DNA from 4 places in the Micromonospora sp. NPDC003944 genome. Region 2 is predicted to be linked to each of the others. Evidence: riboswitches for the same ligand, from Rfam matches in the RefSeq annotation. Region 2 holds a riboswitch; each other region holds the start of a gene.
What was found. Region 2 has a riboswitch for cobalamin ahead of cobN (cobaltochelatase subunit CobN). Riboswitches for the same ligand answer to the same signal wherever they lie in the genome.
Positions count from the first base shown of each region.

Region 1: it holds a riboswitch for cobalamin, as region 2 does, so the genes downstream of both, ACWER9_RS16710 (ABC transporter substrate-binding protein) here and cobN (cobaltochelatase subunit CobN) in region 2, are expected to answer to the same signal.
Region 3: it holds a riboswitch for cobalamin, as region 2 does, so the genes downstream of both, ACWER9_RS20985 (CbtB domain-containing protein) here and cobN (cobaltochelatase subunit CobN) in region 2, are expected to answer to the same signal.
Region 4: it holds a riboswitch for cobalamin, as region 2 does, so the genes downstream of both, ACWER9_RS21025 (ribonucleoside-diphosphate reductase subunit alpha) here and cobN (cobaltochelatase subunit CobN) in region 2, are expected to answer to the same signal.

Region 1 is NZ_JBSGIV010000030.1:15,997-19,221, forward strand. Features, by position in the region: gene ACWER9_RS16705 (FecCD family ABC transporter permease) at 1-59, opposite strand, end outside; gene ACWER9_RS16710 (ABC transporter substrate-binding protein) at 214-1,143, opposite strand; cobalamin riboswitch at 1,234-1,375, opposite strand; gene ACWER9_RS16715 (M14 family metallopeptidase) at 1,498-3,225, opposite strand, start outside.
Region 2 is NZ_JBSGIV010000001.1:94,291-97,515, forward strand. Features, by position in the region: gene ACWER9_RS00410 (hypothetical protein) at 117-452, shown strand; cobalamin riboswitch at 933-1,109, shown strand; gene cobN (cobaltochelatase subunit CobN) at 1,376-3,225, shown strand, end outside.
Region 3 is NZ_JBSGIV010000043.1:2,952-6,176, reverse strand. Features, by position in the region: gene ACWER9_RS20995 (ABC transporter permease) at 1-433, opposite strand, end outside; gene ACWER9_RS20990 (amidohydrolase family protein) at 754-1,632, opposite strand; cobalamin riboswitch at 1,887-2,041, shown strand; gene ACWER9_RS20985 (CbtB domain-containing protein) at 2,076-2,279, shown strand; gene ACWER9_RS20980 (CbtA family protein) at 2,270-3,043, shown strand; gene ACWER9_RS20975 (histidine phosphatase family protein) at 3,040-3,225, shown strand, end outside.
Region 4 is NZ_JBSGIV010000043.1:11,118-14,342, forward strand. Features, by position in the region: gene ACWER9_RS21020 (enolase C-terminal domain-like protein) at 1-696, opposite strand, end outside; cobalamin riboswitch at 1,128-1,344, shown strand; gene ACWER9_RS21025 (ribonucleoside-diphosphate reductase subunit alpha) at 1,536-3,225, shown strand, end outside.

The DNA of each region.
Region 1 (3,225 bases), on a different contig from region 2:
GACACCCCGGCAACGAGCGCGACGAGTACCGCGAACAGCCCTGCGACCAGCCACCGCATGCGCAGCCCGGCGGGCCGGGCCACGGACAGCAGCCCGGCAGGCCGAGCTGCGGTGTGCGGCTCGGCCCGCTCGGACGACGGCGGGGTTTCGGTCGGCCGATCGGTCGGCGTCGGATCGGACACCTGTCGCGGCCCGGTCACCGACGGACGACGCTCACGCGGGCACCTTGGCGACCGCGTCGATGATGACCCGGAGCAGGTCCACGACCCGCGGGCCCCAGCGGGAGGCGATGTCGTCGTCCAGGGCGATGACCTGGTTGTTCTTCACCGCGGTGAGCCCGGCCCAGCCGCTGCGGGCCTTGACCGTGTCGGCGCTCTGCTGGCAGCACTTGGCGTCGGCCAGGAAGACGAAGTCCGGGTCGGCCTTGACGATGACCTCCTGGGACAGCTGCGGGTAGCCGGCGTTCTTGCCGTCCGCGTCGGCCGGGTCGGCGATGTTGGTCAGGCCGACCTGGCTGTACAGCGAGCCGATGAAGGTCTTGCTGGTGGCGCTGTACAGCTCCGGGCCCAGCTCGTGGAAGTAGGTGAGCTTCTCGGCACGCTGCGGCAGGTCCTTGACCAGCTTGGCGATGTCGTCCTTCATCCGGGTCACGACGTCGGTGGCCTGGTCGGCGTGCCCGGTCAGCGTGCCCAGCTCGGTGATCTGCCGGTACGAGTCGTCGAGGGTGGTCGCCGCCGGGGTCTGGTACACGGGGATCTTCAGCTTGCCGAGCTGCTCGACGACCTTGTTGCGGTCGTCGGAGAGCACCACGAGGTCGGGGTTCTTACCGGCGATCGCCTCGGCGTTCGGCTGGAAGGCGGAGAGGTCGGTCTTGGGCGCGTCGGTCGGGTAGTTCGACTGGTCGTCGACGGCGGTCACCTGCGGGCCAGCACCGATCGCGAAGAGCATCTCGGTGGCGGTGGGCGACAGCACGACGATCTTCTCGGGACGCTTGTCGAGGGTGAGCGCGCCGACCGTGACCGGGTAGGCGGCGGCGGCCGTGCCGGTGCTCGGCTTGTCGTCGGCCTTCTCGGCGCAGGCGCCGAGGGCGAGCGCGGCGACCGCGAGGGACGCCGCGAAGAGCCGAGGGGTACGTCTGAACATGGGGGCCTCCTGTCGGTCGAGGAGTGTGGTGCTTCGCCGACAGGGACTTTCGTACGCCCGCCCACGAGGCGCCCTTCCTCGAGAGCGCGTTTCGCGACCGATCCGTAGGCGACCTGGCTCGTCCCCACCGTCGGGTGGGGCATCACAGTTGCGGGACAGCGCCGGGATGAGCACCGGCTTCGCTGCGGACTGGTCGCTAAGACGGTAGCGCACCCCCGGGACGTGCCGGATCGATCAAGGGTCGATCAGCGGCTGTCGATCACCGGAGGCGTGGCGCACGAGGGATATGTCCCGGATCTGGAGGCTCGGAGCGGGTGGTGGGGCCCCGTCGGGGCGGGACGGGGCCCCACCCGATCAGGAGGACGTGATGGTGACGTTGTCCACAGCCGCCTCTACCAGGCTGGCCCCGGACGCGTCCGCCGCCTCGACGAGTACGCGGACCGACTGGCCGGCGTACGGGGTGAGGTTGAGGTTGGCGACGGCCCAGCTCCCGTTGCGGTTGCTTGCCGCACCGGCCTGGGTGAGCAGCGCCGTGGTGCCACCGTTGTGCACCACGCTCACCCGCAGGTAGTCAGCCGACGAGGCGTTCGAGCCGTGCGCCAGGTACCAGGCGAGCGAGAGGGTGAGCGTGCCGGACGACGGCAGGGTCACCGCCGGGGACCTGGCGCTCGTCACGCCGCCGTCGACGTCGTAGTCACCGGCTGCCGAGCCGGCCAGCCGGCCGGTGACCAGGTCGTTGGACCCGGCGTACGGGGTGAGCTGCTTGGCTCCGGAGGAGTTGGTCGCCTGGGCAGCGCCCCGCTCGAACGCGCCGACGGTCGCGGTGTCGGTGCCGGACGGGTTGATGGTCCAGCCGGTGGCGGTCTCGAAGGTGTCCGACCAGACCGTGGTGCCGCCACCACCGCCGCAGTACTGGGCCTGCTTGCCGATGGCCCGGTACGGGCAGTCGGCGTACTCGCTGAGGATCAGCACCGCCTCCCGGTTGCGCGAGGTCTGCGCTCCGATCACCTCGTCGGGCGGGTAGAAACCGCCGCCTCCGGACGAGCCGGGGTACATCTCGAAGGTGTACGCCCAGATGTTGTGGGTGGCCCACATCCAGTCGAGGCTGTCTCCGTCGGTGATGTAGAGGTCGCTGGACTGTTCCGGGGTGTAGTTGTTGGTGGCCGCCATCTGCTGTCCGATGGTGGCGAAGGTGTTGTACTGGTCCGCGTTCATCCCGGTCGCGGTGTTCGCCGTGGTGTAGCCGTACGGCCAGAGCACCAGCTCCGAGTACGTGTGGAAGTCGATGTTGGCTTTGATCTGCTGCACACCACCGACCACCCGGCCGTTGACGAAGTTGCGCAGCGCCTGCGTCTCGGGTGCGGAGAACGCCGACGGCCCCCGGTAGGTCTCCGACGAGGTGCTTCCGGACGACCCACCGCAGCAACCCCAGTTGTAGGACCAGTTGCGGTTCAGGTCCGTGCCGACGTTCGACGAGCCGCTGTTGGGCTGCCGGTTCTTGCGCCAGGAGCGGTACGAGCCGGTGGCGATGTCGTACTCGCTGCCGTCCGGGTTGACAGTCGGCACGATCCAGAGCTCCCGGCCGTTGACGATGTTGGTGATCCGGGAGTCACTGCCGTAGTTGTCGGTGAAGAGGTTGAGCAGGTAGATCGCCATCTCGACGGTCAGGTGCTCGCGGGCGTGCTGCTGGGAGTTGAACAGGATCTCCGGCTCGTTCTCGTCGGTGCCGACGTTGTCGGAGATCTTCACCGCCATCAGGTCGCGGCCCTCGTACGACGAACCGATGCTGATCTTGCGGGCGATCGCCGGATGGTCGGCGACGACCTGGTTCACGACGGCGGTCAACTCCGCGTAGTCGTGGTAGTTGGAGTCGGCCGGCGGGAAGGCCTGCGTACCGAAGTCGTCGGCGCCGCGCTCGGCGTTCGGCGGCGGGGCGAGCGGTTCCAGCCGGAAGCCGAGCTTGCCGATCGCGGCGGCCTCGGCCGCGGTGGCCGAGATGTGCAGCACGCCGTGTTCGGAGTAGTCGATGGCGGCTCCGGTGCGGGCCACCGCGTTGCGGTCGGCGAGGGTCCGGGGCCCGAG
Region 2 (3,225 bases):
CACCGCCCACGCGTCGCGGGTTCCACCCGGCGCGGATCAGGTTGCTCCCACCCGCCGTGCAGCGTATTGCCAGGATGTGGTGGTGCACTGGGAGGTGTCGAGGAGAGGGGCTGGTCATGAGCTGGTTCAGTCGCCGGTCACGGGGTGCCGAGGCGACCCCGACGAAGCTGGACCGGGAGGCGACCCGCGAGGACCTCGCGGCGCTGGAGGCGTTCGTCGCCAGTCGGCGGGGCGTGGAGTTCTACCTGGAACCGGAGACCACCGCGACGGACACCACGGTGGTGGCGATCGCCCACGACGGTGAGTGGATCCGCCGGCGCACCGGAACGCCCCGCGCCGCCGGGGCCATCGCCCGCAAGCACGCGGTGCCGTTGTACGAGGCGGGCCGCACCGGCTACCCGGAGCGGATGCGGGCGTGGAACCGCGCCCACCCGGAACGCCACGCCCGCTGAGCCCGCTCCGAGGGGTGTGCGCGGGGCTCCGCCCAGCGTCGATCATCACACTGCCGCGCTCGTCGACCACGACGGCGAGCGCGGCCTGAGTCGACCTCGGCGTCGGGACCACCGGGACCGCGCCAGCCACTGGCCCGGCAGGTCGAACCGGGGGACGGGCACGGTGATCGACCACCGAGATCGACAGCGGGCGCTGGTGTGGCGTTCGCCGGCCTGCGTCCGGAGGGTCGACCGGCACCGCCCGGCCGGGGCGGTCGGCGCAGGTCAGAGCTCGTTCGGACGTCCTTTGCTCTGCTGCCCGGTGAGCGCCGGTGACCCTCCGTGCCTGGTGCGCACAGGGCAGCAGAGCAAAGGACGGCGGGCATCGGTCGGGGGGCATGCCGCCGCGCGGAGCAATCCCCGCACCAATCGCCGAACCTCGATGGGTGGGGTCCGCCCGGCGGGGCCGGACCGGCGTTGACCGGCAGCGTAGGGGTGTGGCAGCATTCGCGGCCTGACGGCAGTGAAGGAAGTCGGTGCGATTCCGACGCGGTCCCGCCACTGTCACCGGGGAGCGATCCCCCCTCGTGAGTCACGGCCGTGTGTCTGCGGCTGGAAGGCCGGGGGAGAGCGTCGATCCGGAAGCCAGGATACTTCGGCCGTCGGGACGTACCCCAGGGCGTGGACACCCGAGGAGGACCCGATGACGCATGGCGTCTCTATCACCGACGATCACCGTCGTGAGCCGCGCGGCGGACACCCCGCCGCGCCGGCATCCGCACGCTCCCGCGCCGTTCACCGCTGAGTTCCACACCGCGCCACCCGTCGCCGCCGGCCCCCCGTCGGTGAGCCACCCGGGTCGCGGTGCCTGCTGAACCCCGCGCCCATCCCACGTCGCCGGCTCGCTCCCGCGAACGCGTCGACGTCACCCCCCGGAGCCTGCCGTGCGCATCCTGTTGCTCTCCACCGCCGACACCGACCTGCTGGCCGCCCGCGCCAGCGGCGCCGACTACCGGTTGGCCAACCCCGCGCGGGTCACCACCGACGAGGTTCCCGCCCTGCTCGGCGGGGTGAGCCTCGTCGTCGTACGCCTGCTCGGCGGTCGACAGGCGTGGCCGGACGGCCTCGCCGCGGTGCTCGCCACCGGTGTACCGACGGTCGTGCTCGGCGGCGAGGCGCTACCCGACGCGGAGCTGATGGCCATCTCCACGGTGCCGTCCGGGGTCGTCACCCAGGCGCTGGCGTACCTGGTCGAGGGCGGTCCGGACAACCTCGGGCAGATGGCCCGGTTCCTCTCCGACACGGTGCTGCTCACCGGCGAGGGGTTCGCCCCGCCCACGCCCACCCCGGCGTACGGCGTGCACGGCGACCACCCCGCCGCCCCGGACCGGCCCACCGTGGGAATCGTCTTCTACCGGGCGCACGCCCTCGCCGGTAACACCGGCTTCGTCGACGTGCTCGCGGACGCGGTCCGCGAGGCCGGCGGCAACCCGCTGCCGATCTTCTGCGGTTCGCTGCGCGGGCTGACAGCGGGCGCCGGCCCGCTCGGGCTCTTCGCCCGCTGTGACGCGTTGCTGGTCACCGTGCTCGCGGCGGGCGGCGCGGTCGCCGCGGACGCCTCCGGGGGCGGCGACGAGGACGCCTGGGACGTCGGCGCCCTGGCAGCCCTGGACGTGCCGATCATCCAGGCGCTCTGCCTGACCAGCACCCGGAAGCAGTGGGCCGACAGCGACGCCGGACTCTCCCCGTTGGACGCCGCGATGCAGGTGGCCATCCCCGAGTTCGACGGCCGGATCATCACCGTGCCGTTCTCGTTCAAACAGATCGACGCCGACGGGCTCTCGGTCTACGCCGCCGACCCCGAGCGGGCCGCCCGGGTCGCCGGGATCGCGGTGCGCCACGCCCGGCTGCGGTACCTTCCCAACCCCGACAAGCGGGTCGCCGTGGTGCTCAGCTCGTACCCCACCAAGCACTCCCGGGTCGGCAACGCCGTCGGGCTGGACACCCCGGCCTCGGCGGTCCGGTTGCTCGCCGCGCTGGCCGAGGACGGCTACGACCTGGGTGACGCCCCACCGCCCGCCGACGGCGACGCGCTGATCCACGCGCTGATCGCCGCCGGTGGGCACGACGTGGAGTGGCTCACCCCGGAGCAGTTGGCCGCCGCCGAGGCCCGGATACCGGGGGACACGTACCGGCGGTGGTTCGACCAGGTCCCGGTCGAGCTGCGTGAGCGGATGCGGGAGCACTGGGGTGAGCCGCCCGGCGAGCTGTACACCGAGGGCGGCGACATCGTGCTCGCCGGGCTGCGCTTCGGCAACGTGGTGCTGCTGATCCAGCCGCCACGCGGCTTCGGGGAGAACCCGATCGCCATCTACCACGACCCGGACCTGCCGCCGAGTCACCACTACCTGGCCGCGTACCACTGGCTGTCCACGCCGGCCGCGGACGGCGGCTTCGGTGCGGACGCCGTGGTGCACCTGGGCAAGCACGGCACCCTGGAGTGGTTGCCCGGCAAGGGTCTCGGTCTGGCCGCCGACTGCGCGCCCGACACGGTCCTCGGCGACCTGCCGCTGGTCTACCCGTTCATCGTCAACGACCCGGGCGAGGGCACCCAGGCCAAGCGGCGGGCGCACGCCGTGGTCGTCGACCACCTGGTGCCGCCGATGGCCCGCGCCGAGACCTACGGCGACCTGGCCAAACTGGAGCAACTGCTCGACGAGTACGCGACCGTGCAGGCCCTCGACCCGGCCAAGGTGCCCACCGTACGGGCCCAGATCTGGGACCTGGTGCGTGC
Region 3 (3,225 bases), on a different contig from region 2:
TCGTCCCCAGTGTCGCGATGAACGGTGGGATCCGGGCCACCGTCACCAGCAGCCCGTTCAGCAGTCCGGCCAGCGCGCCGACGCCGATCGCGACCGCCGTCGCCGCCCAGAGCGAGAAGCCGAGGTCGCGCACGACCATCGCGCCCAGCACGCCGGCGAGCGCGGCGACCGAACCGACGGACAGGTCGATGCCCTTCGTGATGATGACCATCGTCTGGGCCGTGGCGATGATGGCGATCACCGCCGTCTGCGCCCCGATGTTGAAGAGGTTGTCAGCCGTCAGGAAGTACGGGCTCGCGAAGGTCAGGGCAATGAACAGGACGACCAACGCGGTTGCGGCGGTGAACTCGGAGACGGCGTGCGAGATCCGTTCCCGGAACCAGTCGCTGAGTTCGCCGCGCTGCGTGCCGGCGGTTGCCTCGGCGCTACTCATCGTCGGACCTGACCTCCCCAAGCGTGGCGTCGGCACCCGACGGGGACCCGCCGACGAGCCGAACGCCTGTGAGCGACTGACCCGGCTCGGACGGCAGTACGACTGATTGCCCGCACACCCTCGGAGATAGGTCGGATGTTTCCCACGATCAGGCGTTACCATGCCACGCGTTCACGTGTGTTGCCAAGGCCTTGCGGGCATGTTTTGCCATCGTTACCTGCACCACCGAAGGCATACGTCCGACCAAAGGTAGATCGGCTGCCGTCGCTAGCATGTTATCGATAACACGCTATGTGCCCAGCTCCGGAGTGGCTGTCGCCTCAGGACGGGGCCAGCCGGTAGACCCGACCGGCGGTCCGGCGCCAGATCGCGGCACGCTCGTCGTCGGACAGCGGGTCCAGCAGATCACCGAGGACGCTGACCCAACGCGTGTACGAGCTGACGAGCAGGCACACCGGCCAGTCCGAGCCGAACATCAACCGATCCGGCCCGAACACGTCGAGGGCGTGCTCGACCGCGGGCCGCAGGTCCGCCGTCGTCCAGGACCCGCCGTCCACCTCGGTCACCAGGCCGGAGAGCTTCGCCGTCGTGTTGGGCTCGGCCGCCAGCGCCCGCAGGTCGCGGTGCCAGTCACCGAGGTCGTCGCGCCCGAGCGGGGGTTTGCCCAGGTGGTCCAGGACGAACCGCACCTGCGGCAGGTCGCGGACGAGCCGGGTGGCAGCCGGCAGTTGGCGATGGCGCACCAAGAGGTCGAAGGCGAGCCCTGCGGCACCGACCTCGGCGATGCCGCGTCGCACGTCGGGACGGTCGAGATAGGCCGGGTCGGGTTCGGACTGGACCAGGTGACGCACCCCGACCAGCCGTTCGCCGCCGCGCGCCCGGCGCAGTCGCTCGACGCGGCGGCCGACGTCGGCGGAGGTGAGGTCGACCCAGCCGACCACCCCGGCGACGAGAGGATCGTCGGCCGCGATGCCGAGCAGCTCGGGCGTCTCCGACCGGACGGCGACGGACTGTACGACCACGGTCTGGGTGACCCCGGCGGCCCGGGTCGCCGGTGCGAGTTCGACAGGCGTGAAGTCGTCGTCGATCGCGGCCATGGTGTGCGGGTCGATCCAGGGCTGCGGGTGCCGCGCCCGGACCCAGAGGTGATGGTGCGCGTCGACGATCCCCGGTCGTGGCGCGGTCTCGCCGGTCGTCACCGGAACCGCCCTGGCGCGTTCTCCCCCATCGCACACCCCGCCCCGCCGCTGATCGAACCACTCCGGGTTGACCCGAAGCCGCAGAGCCGATCTGGCAGATTGACCATGTTAGCGGTAACAGACTGTTGCCGAGTGGCGGAACGCGCACGACGACCAACTTCCCACAGTGTCGCCTTTTGGTCTGACGAATCCACCGACACCTGCGGCTGGTCCAGATCTTCACGTACCCGACGGGGGCGCGGGGCCCCGGGTTGACCACCTGAGGCGGCACCGATACCGTCGACCCACTATCTGCGGCGACGCGAGGGAAGCCGGTGTGAATCCGGCGCGGTCGCGCCACTGTGAGCGGTTCCCAGCAACAACCGGGGGCCGCGAGCCAGGACGCTCGGTCGTCCGCAGCCTTGCGATGGGGACGCGTCATCCCTGGGGAGGTTCGTGTATTCATGTCTAGCTCCGCTTCCAGCCAGCCGGTGGTGCACCCCGCTGGCAGTGCCCGTCTCTTGTGGACTGCCCTGGCGACCGTTGCCGCGCTCGCGCTGCTGGCGTACCTCGTCGCCTTCGACCAGGGGGCGGTGTCGCGCAGCGGGATGTACCTGCACGAGTTGATGCACGACGGCAGGCACCTGCTGGGCGTCCCGTGCCACTGACCACCACCACCGGCACTCCCCCCTTCCTCGCCGCCCTCGTTCGCGGGCTGCTGGCCGGTCTGATCGCCGGCCTGCTCGCCGGGGCATTCGCGTACGTCGCCGGCGAACCGCACGTCGAGGCGGCCATCGCCATCGAGGAGGCGGCGACGCACGCCGAGCCCGCGGCCGGTGCGCACGACCACGAGGACGCCCTGGTCAGCCGGACGGGTCAGCGCGGCGGCCTGTTCCTGGCCACCGGCCTGTTCGGGGCCGCCATGGGTGGGCTGCTGGCCACGGCGTACGTCCTGCTGTCCCGCCGACGGCGCGGCGACGACGACGGGCGCTCGGGCCTGCTGCTGGCCGGCGCGGCGCTGCTCGGCGCGGTGATCGTGCCGTTCCTCAAGTACCCGGCGAACCCGCCGGCGGTCGGCGACCCGGCCACCATCGACCAGCGGACCGTCACCTACCTGTTGATGGTGGTGCTCGGGCTGGTGGCCGTGTGGGCCGGCTCGCTGGGCTACCGGTCGGTCGGTGCCCAGGCGCCCACCTGGCTGCGCGCCGCCGCAGCCGTAGGTGGGTTCGTCCTGGTCACGGCCGTGTCGTACGTGGTGATGCCGTCCTTCCAGGAGGTCCCGGCGGACTTCCCCGCAGCCCTGTTGTGGGAGTTCCGGCTGGCCTCGCTGGGCACCCAGGTCGTGCTCTGGACCGGCATCGGCCTGCTGTTCGCGGCCCTGATGCACCAGGAGCGGCGTCGCCGGGCCGGCACCGCACTGCCGAGTACGTGACCGGCGCCAGCCTCCGGCTGGTCGCCCACGGTCACACCGCCGCTCTGCGCGGGGCCCGCTTCGGCGGTGCCGACGACGGCCTGGACGAGGGTGGCCTGCGTGCCGCCCTCGCCCGGGCCTCCTCGGGTGCGGAGCGGCGGGGTCGCCTCGGCGTGCACGACACCTGTCTGTCCAGCCCGGCG
Region 4 (3,225 bases), on a different contig from region 2:
GTCGTCGTCGAGGTTGGCGCCCACCTTGAGCTTGACGTAGCCGTAGCCGCTGTCCACCGCCTCCTGGCACAGCCGGCGCAGCTTGTCGTCGCCGTAGCCGAGCCAACCCGCCGAGGTGGTGTAGGCGGGGTAGCCGGTCCGGTCCAGCTCGGCGAGGCGGTCGGCCTTCGTGCCCTCCTTGGCCCGGAGGATGGCCAGTGCCTCGTCCCGGGTCAGCGCGTCGGACAGGTAGCGCAGGTCCGCGATGTCGACGAGTTGCTCGGGGGACATGTCGACGAGCAGTCGCCACAGCGGTTTGTCGGCGACCCGGGCGACCAGGTCCCACGACGCGTTCAACACGGCGGCGAGGGACAGGTGGACGACGCCCTTCTCCGGGCCGAGCCAGCGCAGTTGCGAGTCGGAGGTGAGCAGGCGGTAGACCGCGCCCATGTCCGCCGCCATCGTGGCCACGTCCAGGCCCACGAGGAGTTGGGCCTGGTGGACGGCTGCCGCCGCGACGATGTCGTTGCCCCGACCGATGGTGAAGGTCAGGCCGTGCCCCGCGAGTGGCGCGCCCACGCCGTCGACGCCGTCGGTGTGCAGGATGACGTAGGCCGCAGAGTAGTCGCCGTCCTTGTTCATGGCGTCTGACCCGTCAGCGGTCAGGGAGGTGGGGAAGCGGACGTCTTCGACGGTGACGGCAGTGATCTGCGGCATGCGCTCCTCGCCCGGCTAGGCTAAAGATCAGATGATCACTGGGAGTATACGGAGGGCTGCTCCAGCACGTCAACGTTGTCGATCACCCGAGAGGCCTAGACATATGATGTTTTGCTGCCTCGTCGTTCCGTCTTGACGCCCATCATGCCGGTTGGCGAGAGATGGTGCCGCAGACGCCGGGCCCTGGAGATTGGATGTTCCGCCTCGATCTGAGGAATCGACGGCGACCCATGAGTGTGGCCAGCGTGACTGTCGCTTCGATACGTCACATCTTTGTCGATTGTCGACACTCGTGCGCGAGCCTCGTCCCCGGTGCCCGGCGTCGGTCGGCCATGGCGTGTGCCCCCGCGGTTGGTGACGGTGGTCACCGCGCCGCCGCCGACACGCCCGGGACCGACATGTGGGGTGTGACAACGTCTGCATCCCTATATATGGTGTCGAGCGCAGCTGGTTCGGCCGCTCATCCAGTGCGGTCGAGGCAACAGGGAACCCGGTGGAAATCCGGGACTGTCCCGCAGCGGTGAGTGGGAACGACAGCCGTCATCAGCACTGGGCCACCGATCGGCCTGGGAAGCGACGGCCAGTAGGAGACCGGCGAGCCCGGTCGTGCCCGCGAGTCCGAAGACCTGCCAGCGCGCCGCGTACCCGCACCCGGGTGGGCGGCGGTCCGAGGCCGCGTGGGACGGCTGACGCCACCTGATCCACGCCGAAGCGCGTGGCGTCCGTCGGTGTCTGTCCCCTCGCGTCCGGGCCACCAGGTCTCGAACTCCGAGGAGCGAGTGGTGACAGTCACCGAGGTAGTCCCGGCCAGCGGCGACGCGACCCTGCGGCGAACGCCGATGCAGGTCCGCAAGCGCGACGGCGGCACCGAACCCGTGGACGTGAACAAGATCGTCCGAGCGGTCGAGCGGTGGGCCGACGACCTGACCGACGTCGACCCGATGCGGGTGGCCACCCGTACCATCAGCGGCCTCTACGACGGCGCGACCACTGCGGAACTGGACCGGCTGTCCATCCAGACCGCGGCCGAGATGATCGGTGAGGAGCCGCAGTACTCGCGCCTCGCCGCGCGACTGCTCGCCGGCTACGTCGACAAGGAGGTGCGTCGACAGGGCATCACCTCGTTCAGCGCGGCGATCCGGGTCGGCCACGCCGAGGGCCTGATCGGCGACGACACCGCCGCGTTCGTCGCCGCCCACGCCACGACCCTGGACCACGCCGTCGACCCGGACGGTGACCGCCGGTTCGAGTACTTCGGCCTGCGCACGGTGTACGACCGCTACCTGCTGCGCCACCCCACCAGCCGACTGGTGCTGGAGACCCCGCAGTACTGGCTGCTGCGGGTGGCCTGTGGCCTGTCCCGGACGGCGGACGAGGCGGTCAGCTTCTACCGGCTGATGTCCAGCCTGGCCTACCTGCCCAGCTCACCGACCCTGTTCAACTCCGGCACCCGACACACCCAGATGTCCTCCTGCTATCTGGTCGACTCCCCGCTCGACGAGTTGGACTCGATCTACGCCCGGTACGCCCAGGTCGCCAACCTGTCCAAGTTCGCCGGCGGCATCGGCATCGCGTACTCCCGCGTCCGCTCCCGGGGAGCGCTGATCCGGGGCACGAACGGGCAGTCCAACGGGATCGTGCCGTGGCTGCGCACGCTTGACGCGAGCGTCGCCGCCGTCAACCAGGGCGGCCGGCGCAAGGGCGCGGCCTGCGTCTACCTGGAGCCGTGGCACCCGGACATCGAAGAGTTCCTGCAGCTGCGCGACAACACCGGCGAGGACGCCCGGCGCACCCACAACCTCAACCTGGCCAACTGGGTCCCGGACGAGTTCATGCGCCGGGTCGAGGCCGACGAGCTGTGGTCGCTGTTCGACCCGAACGAGGTGCCCGAGCTGCCCGACCTGTGGGGGGAGCGGTTCGACGCCGCGTACCGGCAGGCCGAGGCGCAGGGCCGCTACGTGCGACAGGTCCCGGCGCGGGAGCTGTACGGGAAGATGATGCGGACCCTCGCCCAGACCGGCAACGGGTGGATGACCTTCAAGGACGCGTCGAACCGGCTGTGCAACCAGACCGCCGAACCGGGCAACGTGGTGCACCTGTCCAACCTCTGCACCGAGATCGTCGAAGTGTCGAGCGACGCCGAGACCGCCGTGTGCAACCTCGGCTCGGTGAACCTCGCCGCCCACCTCGTCGACGGCGGCATCGACTGGAACCGGCTCCGCGCCACGGTCCGGACCGCGGTGACCTTCCTGGACCGGGTCATCGACATCAACTACTACCCGACCGCGCAGGCGGCCGCGAGCAACCCCCGCTGGCGGCCGGTCGGGCTCGGGCTGATGGGGTTGCAGGACGTCTTCTTCGCCCTGCGGCTGCCGTTCGACTCGCCGGCAGCGCGGGAGCTGTCCACCCGGATCAGCGAGGAGCTGTACCTGACCGCGCTGGAGACCTCCGCCGACCTGGCGCGCGACGTCGGCGCGCACCCGACGTACCCGCAGACCCGGGCCGCGCGGGGCCAACTCCAGCCCGACC